3 regions of the Pseudoalteromonas sp. C8 genome follow, and region 3 is predicted to be linked to each of the others. Evidence: predicted binding sites of a transcription regulator. Region 3 holds the regulator's gene; each other region holds the start of a gene.
What was found. The regulator sigma-54, encoded in region 3, starts transcription at its own class of promoters, with help from an activator protein. The targets are predictions, from matches to a motif close to GTTGGCACGNNNNTNGNNT.
Positions count from the first base shown of each region.

Region 1: the regulator sigma-54 is predicted to act here: its motif matches at 1,598-1,616, upstream of GQR39_RS08675 (PA2169 family four-helix-bundle protein).
Region 2: the regulator sigma-54 is predicted to act here: its motif matches at 2,912-2,930, upstream of GQR39_RS10570 (amidase family protein).

Region 1 covers NZ_WTKT01000007.1:98,562-104,406, reverse strand. The annotation lists gene GQR39_RS08685 (TonB-dependent receptor) at 1-330, shown strand, start outside; gene GQR39_RS08680 (biopolymer transporter ExbD) at 403-798, opposite strand; gene GQR39_RS08675 (PA2169 family four-helix-bundle protein) at 1,111-1,554, opposite strand; gene GQR39_RS08670 (LysR family transcriptional regulator) at 1,732-2,670, opposite strand; gene aceK (bifunctional isocitrate dehydrogenase kinase/phosphatase) at 2,687-4,405, opposite strand; gene GQR39_RS08660 (DUF4124 domain-containing protein) at 4,509-4,988, opposite strand; gene GQR39_RS08655 (DUF3413 domain-containing protein) at 5,075-5,845, opposite strand, start outside.
Region 2 covers NZ_WTKT01000009.1:74,000-79,844, forward strand. The annotation lists gene GQR39_RS10565 (gamma-glutamyltransferase) at 1-1,543, opposite strand, end outside; gene GQR39_RS10570 (amidase family protein) at 1,540-2,745, opposite strand; gene GQR39_RS10575 (putative 4-hydroxy-4-methyl-2-oxoglutarate aldolase) at 3,083-3,565, opposite strand; gene GQR39_RS10580 (TetR/AcrR family transcriptional regulator) at 3,569-4,222, opposite strand; gene yddG (aromatic amino acid DMT transporter YddG) at 4,405-5,319, shown strand; gene GQR39_RS10590 (LytTR family DNA-binding domain-containing protein) at 5,381-5,845, opposite strand, start outside.
Region 3 covers NZ_WTKT01000001.1:323,938-329,782, reverse strand. The annotation lists gene GQR39_RS01520 (HPr family phosphocarrier protein) at 1-43, opposite strand, end outside; gene rapZ (RNase adapter RapZ) at 86-931, opposite strand; gene ptsN (PTS IIA-like nitrogen regulatory protein PtsN) at 950-1,402, opposite strand; gene hpf (ribosome hibernation promoting factor) at 1,407-1,694, opposite strand; gene GQR39_RS01500 (RNA polymerase factor sigma-54) at 1,721-3,220, opposite strand; gene lptB (LPS export ABC transporter ATP-binding protein) at 3,290-4,015, opposite strand; gene lptA (lipopolysaccharide transport periplasmic protein LptA) at 4,012-4,557, opposite strand; gene lptC (LPS export ABC transporter periplasmic protein LptC) at 4,547-5,101, opposite strand; gene kdsC (3-deoxy-manno-octulosonate-8-phosphatase KdsC) at 5,098-5,649, opposite strand; gene GQR39_RS01475 (KpsF/GutQ family sugar-phosphate isomerase) at 5,650-5,845, opposite strand, start outside.

The sequences.
Region 1 (5,845 bases), on a different contig from region 3:
GATGATTGGACAGTTAACCTGTCACTTAATCGCTTTGGTGAGTACACAGTAGAAGATGGTGGTCGTCAAACGTATGGCGCAGAAATTTTAACTGACGTTAAAGTTAACTACTTCGTTACTGAAGATTTGTCGGTAAACATTGGTGCAAATAACTTGTTCGATGTTTACCCAGATAAAAATGAAATAGGTAACTCTCGCTCAGGTACTATTGTGGATGCTAGTGGCAACACAGTAATAAGTAGCTCAGGTGTGTTTGACTACTCACGTCGTTCTGCTCCATTTGGATTTAACGGTGCTTACTACTACATAGGCGCAGAATACCGTTTTTAATTAATAACCTCCCTTTCGTTATTTAACTCAAAGGGCCGTAAGGCCCTTTTTTTGGTTTTATATTGGGCTGTTTTATTTAGAAATCAAACTTATTGAATAATCATCGTATTGCTTAATATTATTCATTACACTCATTAAAGTATTATGTGTACTGTTTTCGTCTGCGGTTATAAGTACCGAACTTATTTCATATTTAGCCGCGAACATCGCTAAATTAGACGTAACTTGCTCTAAATCAATTAACCTCCCTGAAAAATATACTCCGTTACTTTCATCAATTCTAAATAAAGCATTTTTAACAGGCTTACCTATTTGAGGGCTGTCGAGTGGTCGGTTTAATTCAATAGCCACAGGTTTTACAAAAGATGTAGTTACAATAAAGAAAATTAGTAATATGAACACTATGTCTAACATCGGGGTCATATCTACATCAGCATTATTTTGCAGTTTACTTAGTTTACTTTTCATATTGGACCTTATTTTTAATTAAATGCTGCGGCGCCACAGCAAGGTTTTAGGTACCTACTAACAAAATTAGCACAGCAAAAATAAATCGTGGTTAAATAAATATTCTAATAACATTAAATATTTGTATTCATTATGTATTTAAAATGTGGCGAAATAAGGTGGTGTTTATAGCAATCTGCTTATATGGGGTCTATTTAGCATCGTTATAGTGTAATTTAATTCGTTAAATTGCTTAAATATCTATGCAGGTTGGTATTAGAGGCAATAAAAAACCCAGCGCTAGGCTGGGTTCTATTTATGCATTATGTAAGCTTAATGCTTTTGCATACGGCTCATTTCTGCATGGCAGCTTTGCATTGTTAATAATGTTTTAGCCAGTGCAGCTTCGCAATCAGCCGGTTGTGGTTTATCCATAGCGGTTTTAATTTCTACAAGCGTTTTATCTTCTACTTCTTCAAGCTCTTTTACATACGTGCTGTCGTTATGTGAGGTGAATGTAGTAAGTAAGGCTGTGTATGCACGTCGTGCTTCAACTGCGAAAGATGAACCATCTTCGCGTTCGCCTTTTTCATTAATTGCATATGGCTGCAAGCGCTCAACACTCACTTTTCGGGCATCTATCATACGCTGAAAAAGGGCGCCAATAGCAGGGTCTTCAACTTTTTCCTGTGCTTTTTGATAAAAGTCGATGCCGCTGTTCATAACTTGAATGATGTCAGTAATATGATTTACTTCTGATCCTTGATGGGTGTTCATAATGACCTCTTTTATTAAATGAATGTATAGTTCAATTTAATAAAAGCAATGTATGTTCCATGTTTTTATTTTCATGTAGTCATTTGATTTTATTGGTTTAATTTCATTTCAGAAAGGGGCTAAGTTAATGAGGAAAGTATTAACCTAGCAATTTTTACATTATATTGTGTAATAAAGTTATTTTAGCTCTTCAGCTACTTCAGCTACTTTTTGGCGTAACCAGATATGGCTCGCATCGCGATGTAACAGTGGGCTCCAAATCATATCAAGCTCAAAAGGAGGAATTGGAAACGGTGGCTCTAAAATTTTAAGCCCCGGATCATCTAAGTATATATTTGCGGCTTTTGAAGGAAGGGTCGCAATCAAATTTTTCTCTTTAGCTAAATGAATCGCTACATGGTAGTTACGCGTAAAAGTGGCAATGTTACGATGTTTACCAAAGTGGGCAAGTGCTTCGTCAACCCAACCAAGTTTTTGCACATCTTTAGGGTCCATGCCCACGCCTACACCAAAACCTGTTTTACTCACCCATATATGGCGCGCTTTTAAGTAGCTGTCGAGGCTAAAGTTTTCAATAATAGGGTTGTCGGCCTTAACTAAGCAGCAAAAACTGTCTTTCCAAATACGTTTATGATGAAAAGACTGAGGTAAGTTTTCAAAACGGTTGATTGCCATATCTACTTTACCGTTTTCTACGTCATGAAAGGTTACATCACTTGGTGTGAGTATATCTAAAGTAGTATCGGGGGCTTCTTCGTGTAGTTTACTTAAGAGCTTTGGCGCTAACGTACTTGCAGCGTAATCACTGGCCATTATTCTAAATACACGTTTACTCTGGCTTGCCTCAAATTCTCTATTAGGTGCTAGGGTTTCTTCAAGCGTCATTAATATGCCACGAATAACGGGTTGTAACTCTAAAGCGCGCTCTGTCGGGACCATACCATCGCTGGTACGAACTAAAATAGGGTCGTTAAATAAGTTACGAAGACGTTTAAGGCCATTACTCATTGCGGGCTGCGTAATACTCAATTGATTAGCAGCGCGTGTTACGTTGCATTCTCGAAGCAATGTATCGAGATAAACGAGTAAATTTAAATCTATTTTACTTATATTCATTGTGTGTCCTTTGCGTCTACCAGTGATGGATAAATCGCTGTGCTGTCGGGTAAGGGTAAATATGACTTACCTGCCCATTTTTTATATTTTGTTGCGCCTGCTTCCAAAAGCTAACATCTATAAGCTCTGGATGAGTGCTGAGAAAAAACTTTTTATACATAGAATTAGGCATTACAAATGTACATAACTGCTCTGGGAATACATCTTGTGGTGCAACAGAGTAACTTTGTTCATCCATTAAATAATCGTCGTAGCTCTTTGCTTTTGGTAATGCTCTAAAGTTCATATCTGTTAGGTATTGAACTTCATCGTAATCGTAAAAAATAATACGTTTGTGCTTACTTACACCAAAGTTTTTTAAGAGCATATCGCCAGGAAATATATTAACGGCAATCATTTCTTTTAGAGCTTGCCCGTATTCTTCAATCGCGTCTGCGGCACTTTCTTCATCAGCATTTTCTAAAAATAAATTGAGTGGTGTCATGCGCCGTTCAATATATAAATGCTTGATGATCAACCATTCGCCTTCAATTACCATTGATGCGCCAATTGTTTTATGTAATTGCGCAAGTAAATTACTATCAAAACGCGCCAAAGGAAATACGACGTTAGAATACTCTATGGTATCGGCCATTCTGCCAACGCGATCATGGTTTTTTACTAGTTGATAACGCTTTAATACGGTATCACGGCCGAAGGGCTTACTTTCACCAAATTTGTCTTTTATTACTTTAAAAACATAACCAAATGAGGGAAGGGTAAATACCATCATCACCATACCGGGAGTACCCGGTGCAATTGTAAACTCATCACTAGAGTGAGATAAGTGATTTAAAAACTCTCGATAAAACTCAGTTTTCCCCTGCTTATGAAAACCCACTGCGTTATAGAGCTCAGCAAGTGTTTTGTTTGGCATAAGCTGATTTAAAAACCGGACAAGTGCTGAAGGTGCATGAGTCTCTACCATAAAGTAGGCGCGGGCAAAGCCAAAAATGACACGCATTTGAGATGATTTAGTTAAAAGTGCATCTAAATATAATCCGTTATCTTCATCGTGCAATACGGCGATTATAAAAGGCTGAACCCCACTTTTTGAAACAACACGACCAACAATATAAGCTGCTTTATTACGATAAAAAGGTGTGTGCAAAATATCAAAGCGCATTTGCCAAGGTTGATGATGTGTATCGGGTGCTTGTTTATAAAAAGCTTTAACAAGAAGGCGAATATCACGCTCTAAATTTACAAATGGGGCTTTAAAATCAAAATGATTAATAATGCGTTTTATTGTTGGCTTTAGGCCATCAACTACTGGAAAGTATGTCCTATATTCAGCCTCAACAGGTACTGAAGGAGCGTCTTTCAAAGTTGCTTTTACAAATATAAAGTCATTATGAAAATAGCGCCTATGGTACAGCCGGCAAAATACAGAATTATAAAAGGTTTCGGCGAGTTCTGCTTGAGGGTGGAAACATAAAAAGTGCTGATATATCTTTTTAACTTCGAGCCATAGGCTTTCATCTAATTGCTCTGTTGGGGTTTCTTTTTTTAGCGCTTGTGTGGTTTCGTTAACACGATCATCATAATAGCTGATACGCAAACGGCTGATATCATTAATTGCTTGCCAATCTTTTTTTGCAAAGGCGAGAGGGGCTTTGGCCGTTGTTTTTTGAAATAGCTGATAGTGCCTTTTAAAACCCGTTAAAATTAATTCAGCAATATGGCGAGGCTGCATTTGCACTCCTTAATAGTCCCTAGAGCTTATACTCTATTGTGTTAAGGGTATGTTATTTTAAGTTTAAAACCAAGATAAATATTACTTGCTAATTAAGAGTGATTTATTGGTATTGAGCTATCTTTTTTTCGAGAATTTTAATTTGTTTAGTAATAACCAATACATCTTTTTTGTACTCTTTATTAATTATTTTTAATTTTTTAGTAATATCTTTGGTAATACGCTTTTTATCATCAATGGCTAAGATATGATTTAACCGCTCTTGTTGTTTGTATTCAGCACGCTCTTTATTACGATCAAGTATTGTTAGTTTATGGTTATTACTGCGAAGCTCTGCCTGTAAGCCAGATAGAAGCCTTTCACGCTCAAGTTCGTTTAGTTGTTTAGTGTAGTCAACCTTAGGACCAGAATACTGATTACCCGTCGTGTTAACTTTATAAGTCGTTGCTTCGTCGTCACACGGCAGTTGAGAAAAGACAGTGCCTTTTTCTGTTACACATTTGTAGTAAGTGGTATCGCTAAAGCTAAAAAAACTGATAAGTAAAAAGCTAGAATGGAGAATATAACGAGAAGTTTTAAACATACATGTCATCCTTGGTTTTTATATCTAACAACAATATAAAACTATAACCTAGCTTGGTGGTATATCAAGCTAGGTTAGGATAACGGCTATTGGGTGAAGGTTTTAAGCTTTTTAATACTCTGTACTAAAAATGGTATATCTAAACCTTGTTCAATAGAAAAACCTTCAGCGGCAGAGATGTTTTTAAAGTTACCATCTGAATCTATTAAGGTAATCCTATCTTTTTTATAGGCTATAACAACACCCTGAGAGTAGTTAACGCCCATATCATCTTTTTTCTTGTATAAATTAACGCCCAGCATTGTTTGCTTAGCAATGGCTTTACAATTTAAATATTGGCCAACACTTGTTGCAATTAAATCGCTAGGTTGAATAAGTCCATCTACTTTAGAAATACGTTTGTCGGAGCTATATAAAGTTGATGTTGTTACTACTTCTTGCTTGTTATTGGCAAGACTAAAAGCAAAAACCTGTGTTTTATCATCTCGTACAACGGCGTTATCGCTACTTTTAATAACTCTAATTGCGCTAGAACTATGTGCTTGATCATTTATAAAACTAAGTTCTTCCACGCCGGTTACTTCAATGCTGCGGCGCTGACTTTGCCATGCGGGAAGAGTTTGATCTCTTAAAATTGCTGCTTTATAAAAAGCTGGCAAACCATACACTAAGCTAAATAGCATATCGTCGTGATTAGTTGGCTGTAAAAACTGCTCTGTTTTGTGTAAGTTTTTATTATCGGCAACAAATTTAGCGAGTTGTTGCTCGGTTTCAAATACAAAAATATCTACATTGGCTTGTGTGTGGTCTTCACACTTATCAAGCGGGCTTGGCATTTGATAACTAATGTTTTGGTT
Region 2 (5,845 bases), on a different contig from region 3:
CTGTTGCAGCTTCAAGGCTTGTAGGTGTATCTAAAATCGCCCCAGCGTGCCCCATCATTTCGTTATTATTATCAACGCTTACCCAATCGTGGTCACGTTGATTTAATTCATGTTCTATATGAAAAACTAACCCTTTTTCAATTTTTAAATTTGTACTTGTATCGCCCCATGTACGTCCAAGTAACCACCGAGGGTCGCTAATTGCTTGTTTTATTGATTTATTTCGCCATGCGTAGCCTGCAAAAACAGCGGCTTGGGTTTGTGGTTGCCCTTCACCGCCCATTGTTCCGTAAGCAAGGCGACGACCATCGCTAAACTTTGCCATTGCTGGGTTAAGTGTATGAGCCGGCTTTTTATTTGGCGCAAGGGCGTTAATATTGTTACTCGCATCAATATCTTCATTGTTTAAACTAAAGCTTAAACCTCGGTTATTCCACACAAAGCCGCCTTCGCTCATTAGTATTCCGCTGCCAAATTCCCAGTAAATACTTTGAATAAAGCTTACTAATTGCCCGTTTTTATCTCTTGCAGCCATCCACACAGTATCGCCAGGCTCTGCGCTAAAAGGCCATTTTTTGGCTTTGGTCATATCAATATTGTTAGCAAGTTGGCTTAAGCAATCATCGGTTAGTGCGTTTTTATAATCATCTCCTAATACTTCAGGGTCAGCCCAAAGAGTAGGGCGATGGGTAAAGCTTTGTTTGGTTGCCTCAACAATTAAATGCATCCAGTCGGCATCGGTTTTAGCTTTGTGTTTTAGTTTATTTACGGCACCAATTATTTGCAGTGAATGCACGCCTTGTGTTGGTGCGGGTAAGTTATAGCAATCAATACCTGATAAGTTTGCATTTAGCGCAGTAACGACCTCGGCTTTAGTATTTGCAATATCACTTACGGTAATTGAGCTACCTGCTTTTGCTAAGTCGGCGGCAAATGAGTTAGCAAGTGCACCTTCATAAAATGCGTTTAAACCCTGTTTTGCTAAGTGTTCAAATGTTGCTGCAAGTTTAGGGTTTTTAAAATGCTGACCTGCTTGCAAGGGCTTACCATTGGATATATAGAGGCTTTTAAACGCGTCATTGGTATTATTGGCAGCAGCTAGCTTTTCGCAGCCTGCTTGCAAGCTTTTTGTAACGGTAAAGCCCTCGCGAGCAAGTGCAATGGCGGGCGCTAAAATTTTTGACAGAGGTAGTGCTGCGTGCTCATCTAGCTCAAGGGCTTTTTGCCAACCGCGTATTGTACCCGCTTGAGTCAATGCGCTTAGTCCGCCGCGCTCTGGTATTTGTGTGAGCGTGTTATAAGCACTTGTATTACTTGCAGCTCGGCCGCAGGCGTCAATAGCGATGGGCGTTTTTTGGTTTGGTTTATCGATAAGCCAAAAGCTATCGCCACCAATTGAGTTCATATGTGGATATACAACGCTGATAGCAGCGGCCGCGGCTACCATAGCCTCGGTAGCTGTACCGCCTTGTTTTAGTATATTTATACCCGCCTCTGTTGCCGAAAAATGAGACGCGGTAAATGCAATATTGTGTGTGGTCATGCCGGTGTGTCCTGTTTAAAGTGTGCAGCTAGGTGTTTAACGCAAGCAAGTAGGCTTTTATCGTTACCGTGGGTCATCATTAATGAAAAACCATACGGATGATCATTTGCTAAATCAGCCAGCGGTAAATGCACTTGCGCTGAGCCACTAAGCCCTGCAATTGCCGAAAGTGTAATAATTTGCATGCGTAAGGCGCTTGTGTCGGCGCCTAATTTAGGTGCGGTTGTGGGGGTGGTGGGTAAAAATAAACTGCTGTGCTTATCTAAATTATTAGCCACGATTGCTTGCCATTGGATTTGTACTTTTAGTGCTTCTTGTTCTTCTTGATCAGTTAGGGCAAGCGCCATATTAAAACGTGCCGCAATTGCTGGAGCAAACTGGGGAAGTTGCCCCTGCAATTGAAGCCAATCTTTATGCGTTTTTGCGATTGCTCGCCCTTGGAGTACTCTAAAACTATCAGCAAGTTCGTTTAATAAGCTGCTGTTAGGTAGTTCAAATTCTTTATGGTGCTTAAAATTAGGTTTGGTTTTTTCAAGCAATTGTTTAAGTGGAGCTTTTAAAGCAGGGTCAACGAGTTCAAATAACGGCTCACAAATAACTAAGGTATTAACGTTATTAATAGCTTGATTTGGTAGCAGTACATTACCTACATCGCTTAATAGCTCTGCGCTTTGGGTAAGCCAACCTATGGTATCAAAAGGCGGAGCCAAGGGTATTAGGCCATCTTTTTCAATCACGTTATGGCTTGGCCTTATGCCATATAAACCACAATAGCTGGCGGGTATTCTAATTGAGCCACCAGTGTCGGTGCCCAAGCCAATATCGGCTAAGTTAGCAGCAACTGCAGCCGCCGACCCCATACTTGAGCCACCGCAAGCATGCCCTTTTAATTTAGGGTTTTGAGCAGCGCCATAGTGAATGTTATTTCCCTCTAGGCTGTACGCCAGCTCATCGGTATGGGTAAAGCTTGTAAAATTACAGCCTTCACTCATTAATTTGTTTATGGCGCTGGATGTTTGCTGTGCCGGTTTAGCTGTTTTAAACCAGCTAGGGTTACCTGCGCTGTTACGCTCGCCTTTAATTGCAAATACATCTTTAATTGCAAGACGCTTATTAATAAGCGTGCCTTGGTAATGTGTTTGCCATGCTTTAGGACCATGGTCACAAAAAATACCGGTCGTATTATTATTTTTGGTACTCATATCACCACTCGTTATAAAAAATCTGACCAAGCAGTCCAGATTTAGGGTGATTAAAAAGACGGATTAATTTTTATTATTTTTCAGCTCACTGCGTAACAACTTGTTTTTATTTTACAGAGCCTGATCCGCTTTTTAATCGGTTAGCTTATTATATTGCTTAAAACCTAAGCAAGAGGAATGCCACAAATTAAAATCCTGTCCAATTGGTCAGGATTTGGTGGGTTGTATGAGGTTAGTAAATATGGGCTGTAAAAATAGTGGTATTAAAATGAGCTAAAACAAACCAATTTGGTGCGCAGGTGCACCAAATTGGTCTTTATTTATATGGTTGTGAGCGCTAAATAAGGGACGTTTTACTGATGATTAAACCGTTAATATCGGCGTAAACCCAATCGTTAGGTTCTATGGTGGTGCCAAGCATGGTAACAGCTTGGTTTTTGTCGCCAAAGCCGCGCTTTAAGGTACTACGCGGTGTTGAGCCTAGCGCCATAACCGGTAAGTCCATAGTGGCGAGTATTTCTATATCTCGGCAACAGCCATTTATTATTACCCCTTCCCAGCCATTATTTAGGGCACGCTCAGCCATAATATCGCCAATAAACGCAAAGCGTTTGCTCGCAAACCCGTTTATAACTAATACTTTACCTTCACCATTTTCATGCAATATATCGGCAGCAAATGAGTTGTCTTCTGGGCAGGTAACGGTAACGACTTGACCGTAAAACGTGGTTTTTTTACCAAAGTGATAAAGGCCACTGTCGGCTACTTGTACGCTATCGCGATGATCGTCAAATAAATCGGGTGTAGTAAAGAGTGTCATGGGTTAAGTCTCGCTTTGCTCAGGTATTTTAAGTCCAATACCTTTTAAAATTATGTGGGCAATTGATTGCGTAATTTGTGCCACATCGGTTTTGTCGTACTCTAATTTGTTCATTACGAGTAAAACCTCAGCCTGAAAGTCGGCGTAATACTGCGTGGTAGACCAAATAGTAAAGAGCAAATGGTAGGGGTCAACCTTATCCATTTTATCTGCGTCCATCCACGCTTGAAGTACATCAACTTTTTGCTTAACCCAAGGGCGGGTATTGGTTCTAAAGTAGTTTTGTAAATAAGGGGCACCGCGCAGTATTTCACTGGCAAATAAGCGAGATTGCATTGGCTGATTTACGGCGAGTATTACTTTACTTTTAATATAGTTATAAAGCACGGTAGCTGGATCGTCGTTAATTGTGACGTTATCGAGCCCTAAGTTCCAATTAGCTATTATGCGGTCGATCACAGACTCGTACAGACCATCTTTACTTTTAAAGTAATACAAAATATTAGCTTTTGGCACCTGCGCTTCTTTAGCAACCATGCTCATACTTGCTCCGTCGTAACCTAATTGCGAAAACAATTGCTCGGCGGCATCTAAAATTAGTTTTTGGTTTTTTTCGCGTGTTACTTCTTTTTTATTTGGTTTTATTTGTGTGGTCATTGTTGAGTTTGCGTGTTTAACGTATTGATTGATTGTAGCTTTACTGACCAGAAGGTCAATTACTAAAAAGTGTGAATGTAAAAAACAGGGGAAGAGGTTCAAGCTATAAACCTTGATTGTTTAATTAAATAATTACTGTTAGTTTAGTTTCAAATTTACGAGTAGTACTTTTGGATTGGCAAATGGAGTTTTTAAGCAAAAATAAATACACGCTTTATGGAGTTGCTGCAATATTACTGTGGAGTTGCTTAGTTGCATTACTACGGGATATTTCTGAGTTGTTTAGCCCCATCGGTGGTGCTGCGGCTATGTACTCTGTCAGTGCGATATTTTTAATTTTGGTTATGGGAGTGCCTAAGTTTAGTGGGTTTTCAAGACGCTACTTGGTAGTAGGTACTTTATTATTTGTATCGTACGAAATTTGCTTGGCGCTTTCTATTGGTATGGCAAATAGCCGTCATCAGGCAATGGAAATGGCGGTTATTAATTATTTATGGCCCACGCTAACTATATTGCTCTCTATTATTATCGGTCGCAAAAAAGTAAGTTACTGGGTTTACCCAAGCATGATTATTGCTTTTTTAGGGGTTGCTTGGTGTATTACGGGCGATCAAGAAATGTCACTCGATACGCTTGTAGCTAACTTTGCTGATAATCCTGCTACTTATTTAATGGCATTAACTGCAGCGTTTATATGGGCTATTTATTGCGTGGTTACGCAAAAGCTGAGTAATGGCAAAAATGCCATTACGTTATTCTTTACTGTTACGACAATGAGTTTATGGGCGCAATATGGTTTTAGTAATGAAGCGCCATTAACGTTTTCACTCAGCTCAAGCATAACATTGCTATTAGCAGGAGTAGTGGTAGGGAGCGGGTATGCACTGTGGAACCAAGCTATTATTGGCGGTAACTTAATGCTGCTTGGCACACTTTCGTACTTTACACCGGTGTTTTCTACTATTATTTCAGCGCTGTATTTATCTATTACGCTGAGTGCTTCGTTTTGGCAAGGTGTTGTGCTGGTAACGGTTGGCTCGCTAATTTGCTACTTTGTAACGCGAGAAAAGCCGCAAAGGTTAAGTGCTAAATTTTAGGTCCGGTGTTAGGGAAAAGCTTAAAGTTATGTTTTAGATAAACATAAAATAAGATCTCAGGTTAAATAATGTCGCGCACTTGTTGTTTAAATGACTTGCCAATTTTAACTGACACGCCTGATGCTAGTTGAACGCTTTCATTACTTAACGCAACAACTTTATTTTTGTTAATCACGTAAGATTTGTGGACTTGAATAAATGAAGTATCAAGTTCCTGCAATATGTATTTGAGAGTACTGCTTGCAAGTAATGATTTTTCACCTTGCCATACTCTTACGTAATTACCATACGCTTCAAACATGTCTATATCGCTTAATTGAATTTTATGTTTTTCACGATCGATTTTAAGCGTAATAGTCAGAGGTGCCTTGGGATTTAGCGTTATGTGTTTTCTTTTTTTCCGTACTTTATTGAGTGCTTGTTCAAGGCGTTGCGCAGAGACTGGTTTTAGTAGGTAGTCAGTTACGTCTAGTTCAAAACCGGCTAAAGCATATTCTTGATACGCACTAATAATAATCACTTGTGG
Region 3 (5,845 bases):
ATCCTAATTTGTTTTTTATTAAAAAAGTGTCTTCACAATGCATAACTTACTCTACCTAAGCTGAACAGGTGATTATTCAGCTATATTATTTTTCTTGTTCGCGATGGCGAATTTTCACATTGGGATGTGTCATTGCAAAACTTTCACCGATAGTTTGCGCTAAATATACAGAGCGATGTTGTCCGCCTGTACACCCAATAGCAATGGTTAAATAACTGCGGTTATTTCGCTCTAAGTGCGGTAACCACGTTTGTACAAATGTTTGAATTTGCCATGTGAATTTTTGCACTATGCTGTGATTGGCCAAATAATCTTTAACGGGTTGATCTAACCCATTTAAAGGTTTTAATTCAGGTTCCCAATGTGGATTTGGTAAAAAGCGTGCATCAAATACGTAATCTGCTTCTTTTGGTATACCGTATTTAAAACCAAACGATTCAAACGTGACAATCAGTTGCTTATCTTTTTTACCTAAAATCTTTTCACGAATAGATTCAGCAAGTTGATGAACGCTTAAATCAGTTGTATCTATCATAAAGTCGGCGCGGGTGATTAATACATCAAGTAATTCTTTTTCTTTTTTGATGGCTAAATCAAGAGGCAACGAGTCAATTGATAGTGGGTGTAATCTACGAGTTTCAGAAAAACGTTTGATCAATGTTTGATCGTCGCTATCTAAATAAAATAACGTAGGTTTTGCAAAGCCAGGCAAGTATTCAAGAATATCGTTAAATTCATCTTGTTGTTTAGGGATGTTACGCACATCAATGCTAACAGCAATTTTATCATAGCTATCAGACACACTGCGAACTAATGAAGGAAGCAAGTTAACTGGAATATTATCTACGCAATAATAACCTAAATCTTCTACAACGCGTAAAGCAACCGACTTTCCAGAACCAGAACGGCCGCTTATGATAATTAACTCCATTTAACACCCTTTATAAAACTATGATTGATTGACAATAACTTGGTAAAGCTCAGCATCTGATTTTGCACTGCGTAACTGTTTACAAAAATCTTTGTTGTTTAGTTTATCAGCAATGGTTGCTAGAGTCTTTAAGTGCTGCTGGTTATCGCCATCTGGTACGATGAGTGCGACGAAAATATCAACAGGGCGATTATCGATTGCATCAAAATTTATTGGAGTTTCGCTAACGAGTACTAAAGCCAAAGGCTCTTCTGCACCGCTCATTCTTCCATGAGGAATGGCAATGCCACGCCCTATACCTGTACTACCCAATTTTTCTCTGCTCATTAAAGCATTAAGAATATCTTGTTGCGGTAAATACGGAAGTTTGTCGTGAGCAAGTTCGCTAATGAACTCTAAAATTCTTTTTTTGCTATTAAAAAGGACCGCAGCTTTGCTGCAGTCCTGGCATATAAGTGAGCTTAATTTCATCATATTAGTGTCGAGCAAGCTTCTCTTTGTGTTTAATTACTTGTCGATCGAGCTTGTCGATCAACGAGTCAATGGCGGCATACATATCTTGATGTTCTGTAGAGGCAAATAACTCAGCACCGCTTACGTGTATGGTGGCTTCTGCTTTTTGATTTAATTTTTCTACATCGAGAATGACATGAACATTATTAATATGATCAGAGTGTCTTTCTAGCTTCGCAAATTTGGTATTAATATAGTCTCTTAGTGAATCGGTTAATTCTACGTGACGACCAGTTAAGTTTAGTTGCATAAGCATTACCCTCTTTTTTTTGCGTCTTAAATCAAACTTTTACGTTGATTTGACGGTGGAATAGCCAGAGATTCGCGGTATTTTGCGATTGTACGTCTCGCTACTTTAATTCCTTGCTCAGCCAATATATCCGCTATTTTGCTATCACTCAATGGTTTTGCTGAGTTTTCTGCTGCGATTAATTTTCGGATAAGCGCACGGATTGCTGTAGATGAACATTCACCCCCGTTTTCGGTGCTTACATGGCTTGAGAAAAAATATTTAAGCTCAAATATACCACGGGGTGTGTGCATATACTTTTGGGTTGTTACGCGCGAAATTGTTGATTCGTGCATTTCTACCATTTCAGCAACATCATTTAAAACCATTGGTTTCATGGCTTCAGGACCGTGTTCAAAAAAGCCTTGTTGTTGCTTAACAATACAATTTGTTACTTTTAATAGCGTGTCGTTTCTACTTTCTAAGCTTTTAATAAACCATTTAGCTTCTTGTAAATGCGAGCGAATAAACTGGCTGTCACCACTGGATTTTACAGTGCGAGACATTGCCGCGTATTGGCTATTAACACGAATTTTAGGCATGCTGTCTGGGTTTAACTCAACAACCCAGCGGCCTTTAATTTTTTTAACTGACACATCAGGAATAACATACTCAGATTCTTCTCTTACAATAGTATCTGCAGGTTTAGGGCTAAGAGTATGTATTAATGTCATTACTTCTTTAAGCTCTTCTTCTTTGAGCTTAGTTTTCTTCATTAATGTACGATAGTCACGAGCAGCTAATAAATCAATATGCTCGGTTAAAATCATTTTTGTTTCATTAATGTAAGGTGTTTCTTTGTCAAACTGGTTAAGCTGAATACACAAACACTCTTGTAAACTACGTGCAGCAATACCAACAGGATCAAACAGTTGGATGCGTTTTAATACAGCTTCAATTTCATCAAGTTCGACTTCGTTATCATCTTCGTTTTCTTGATTAAAGCTTTCTAAAATCTCTTCGCAGCTTAGTGTTAAAATACCTGAATCATCGACGGCTTCTACAATCGCAATAGCAATAGCTTCGTCTGTAGGGCTAAATGGCGTTAGTTGTAACTGCCACATTAAATACTCATGGAGCGTTTCAGTAGAGGCGCCTTGGTATATTGATTCGTCTTCAGGCATCGGACCCGATGATGCTGCTGGGGCGGCACTCATGTACTCATCCCAACTAACATCCATAGCCATGTCGTCACTTAGCGTGTCTTTTGCAAGTGCTTCACCACTATCTTGTTCGTATTCGCTTGGAGCATCATCGGCAGATGCGCTAACAGTTATGTCATCTGTATCTGCTTTTTGCTCGTTTTTACCTGCAGCGTCTTCTGAATAGTCTGCTTCTTCAACCTCTAATAGCGGGTTGCTGTCGAGAGCTTCTTGTATTTCTTGCTGGAGATCCAATGTACTGAGTTGCAACAAACGAATAGCTTGTTGCAGCTGTGGAGTCATTGTAAGTTGCTGGCCCATGCGCAGCTGTAGTGATTGCCTCATGTATCTCTAACAATCCTTTTATGTTGTTATAATTAATACTAGCAGATGCTTAAAGACATGGCGTAAATGTTACAGCCTAAATTGCTCGCCTAAGTAAACATCGCGTACTGTTTTATCATTTAATACGTGTTCTGGAGTACCTGATGCAATCAGCTCCCCATGAGAAACAATGTAGGCTTTTTCACAAACATCAAGGGTTTCTCTTACGTTATGATCGGTAATTAATACACCAATCCCACGATTTTTAAGATGTTCTATTATTTTCTTTATGTCTAATACCGAAATCGGGTCAACACCTGCAAATGGTTCATCCAGTAATATAAATTTAGGATCTGCTGCCAGCGCACGTGCTATTTCAACACGACGACGTTCGCCACCTGACAATGCCATACCTTGGCTATCACGAATGTGTTGTATGCTAAATTCATCTAATAATTTATCGAGAGTGTCTTCTCTAGCTTGTTTATTTAACTCTTTGCGCGTTTCTAAAATGGCCATTAAGTTTTGATAAACAGTCAGCTTTCTGAATATTGAAGACTCTTGCGGTAAGTAGCCAATGCCTAATCTAGCACGACTATGCATAGGTAAAAGAGTAATATCGTTATCGTCTATCGATATTTTACCTTTGTCGCTAGGTACAAGTCCTACTATCATATAAAACGTGGTGGTTTTACCTGCGCCGTTAGGGCCAAGTAAGCCAACAATACTGCCAGCTTTGACTTCAAGGCCGACGTTTTTTACAACTTCACGGCCTTTATAGCTCTTTGCTAATAGCTCTGCTTTTAATGTGCTCATGGTTGACCTTTGTCGCTTTTTTTACTTTTTTTAGTCTCGATTGGCACTAAAATTGTGTGAACGCGGTCAGTTGAGTTTTCATCTTTTTCGGCACTGATTAGCTGCTGCTCTATATCGTAGGTAATGCTTTTAGCATTTATTTTTTGTCCCGCTTGCGATACTTGTGCATTACCAACAAGCGTTAAAAAACGCTTAGATACATCATAACGTACTTCGTCAGCACTGGCGCTCATAGTCGTGCCATCTGATTGCTTTTCTTCAAAGTGCGCAGGGCTACCTGTAGCAATTAATAATTGTTTATTATCACCAAGTTCATCGCGTTTATGTACTTCTAAGCGGTCGGCTGTGATACGGCGGTTACCGTGAATAATTTCAACGTTTTTCTCAAAAATCCCGACATTAGCTTTTAATTGACCTTCTTGCTTATCGGCGCTTATTGAAATTTGATTTGCAGTCGGTTGCGTGTTTTGCTCTGCAGCACTACTATTAAACGCTAGTATAAGTGTAGGAATAATAAGTGATTTTAATATTTTATTGGTCATAATATATGGTTCGCGTATGGTTAATTAGTTTTATCACTTCGGTTTTTAAGTCGGCTTCTAGGCCTTTACCAGTGATTTTTAAATTGGGTCCAGTGATGATAACGGGTTGCTCCGAACGCATTGTTAATAGTTTTATATCTACCTGAATATTATCAGCATTGATTTTGTCTATCATGGCGTTATCGGTTAAGTTTTTGGCAACCACATTGCCTTCTAAAATTAATTGTTTGTCTTCGTATAATGTTGCTTCGTCTGCATTTATTTGCCACGTTTGCTTTTCGTTATATAAAGTAAAAATAGGTTTTTCAAAAAACGTAAAACCTAATTGTTGATATAGCTCCATTTTAGCCGCAGTGACTTTGTGGCTAATTTTACCTTGTTCGTCATAGGCTGTTTGTTTGAGTTCAATGGCTATGTAATCAGGCTTGGCAATAACTTCAGGCTCAGTCTGAGGCACAATATTTGTTTGTGTAAAATAAGGGTACCAAAGCCAAACCATACAGCTAATGAATAAAACGCTTAATATTATGCGCGCTGCATTCATGAACTAGTGCCTTGTGTAGTCAATGCCTTACCATTTTCAAGCATAAGTAAGTCGGTGAGCTCTCTTACTGCACCAAAGCCGCCAGGCATTTGCGTTACATAGTGTGATAAACGTTTAATAAGTGGATGGGCATCATTTACTGCAACAGCAAAGCCGACTAATTCCATAACGGGCATGTCAGGACCATCATCACCGATATAAGCAATTTGTTCATCGCTAAGGTTGAGTTTGTCTTTTAATTCTTGATAGGCAATGAGCTTATTTTCTTGGCCTTGATAAATATGCTGTACGGTTAAGCTGCTCATACGTTGTTGCACTATTTGTGAATGACGACCAGTAATTACAGCCACTTCAAAGCCACTGTTTATAAGCGCTTTAATGCCAAAACCATCTTTTGTATTAAATGCTTTTAGCTCTTCACCTTGATTACCAAGATAAATACGGCCATCAGAAAATACACCATCAATATCGCATATAAGTAGCTTTACTTTTTTAGCGCGTGCTTTTGCATCATCGCTCAGCGGTTGATAGAGTTCTTCAAATTGCATTTATAACACTCCTGCTTTTAATAGGTCTTGCATGTTTAATGCGCCAATAGGTTGGTTTTTCTCATTGACGACGATTAAGCCATTTATACGTTTGTGTTCCATAATATTAAGCGCTTCAGCGGCTAAAATATCTTGTGTAGCCGTAGTACATGACTTGGTCATAACAACATCTATTTGTGTTGTATGAATATCAATT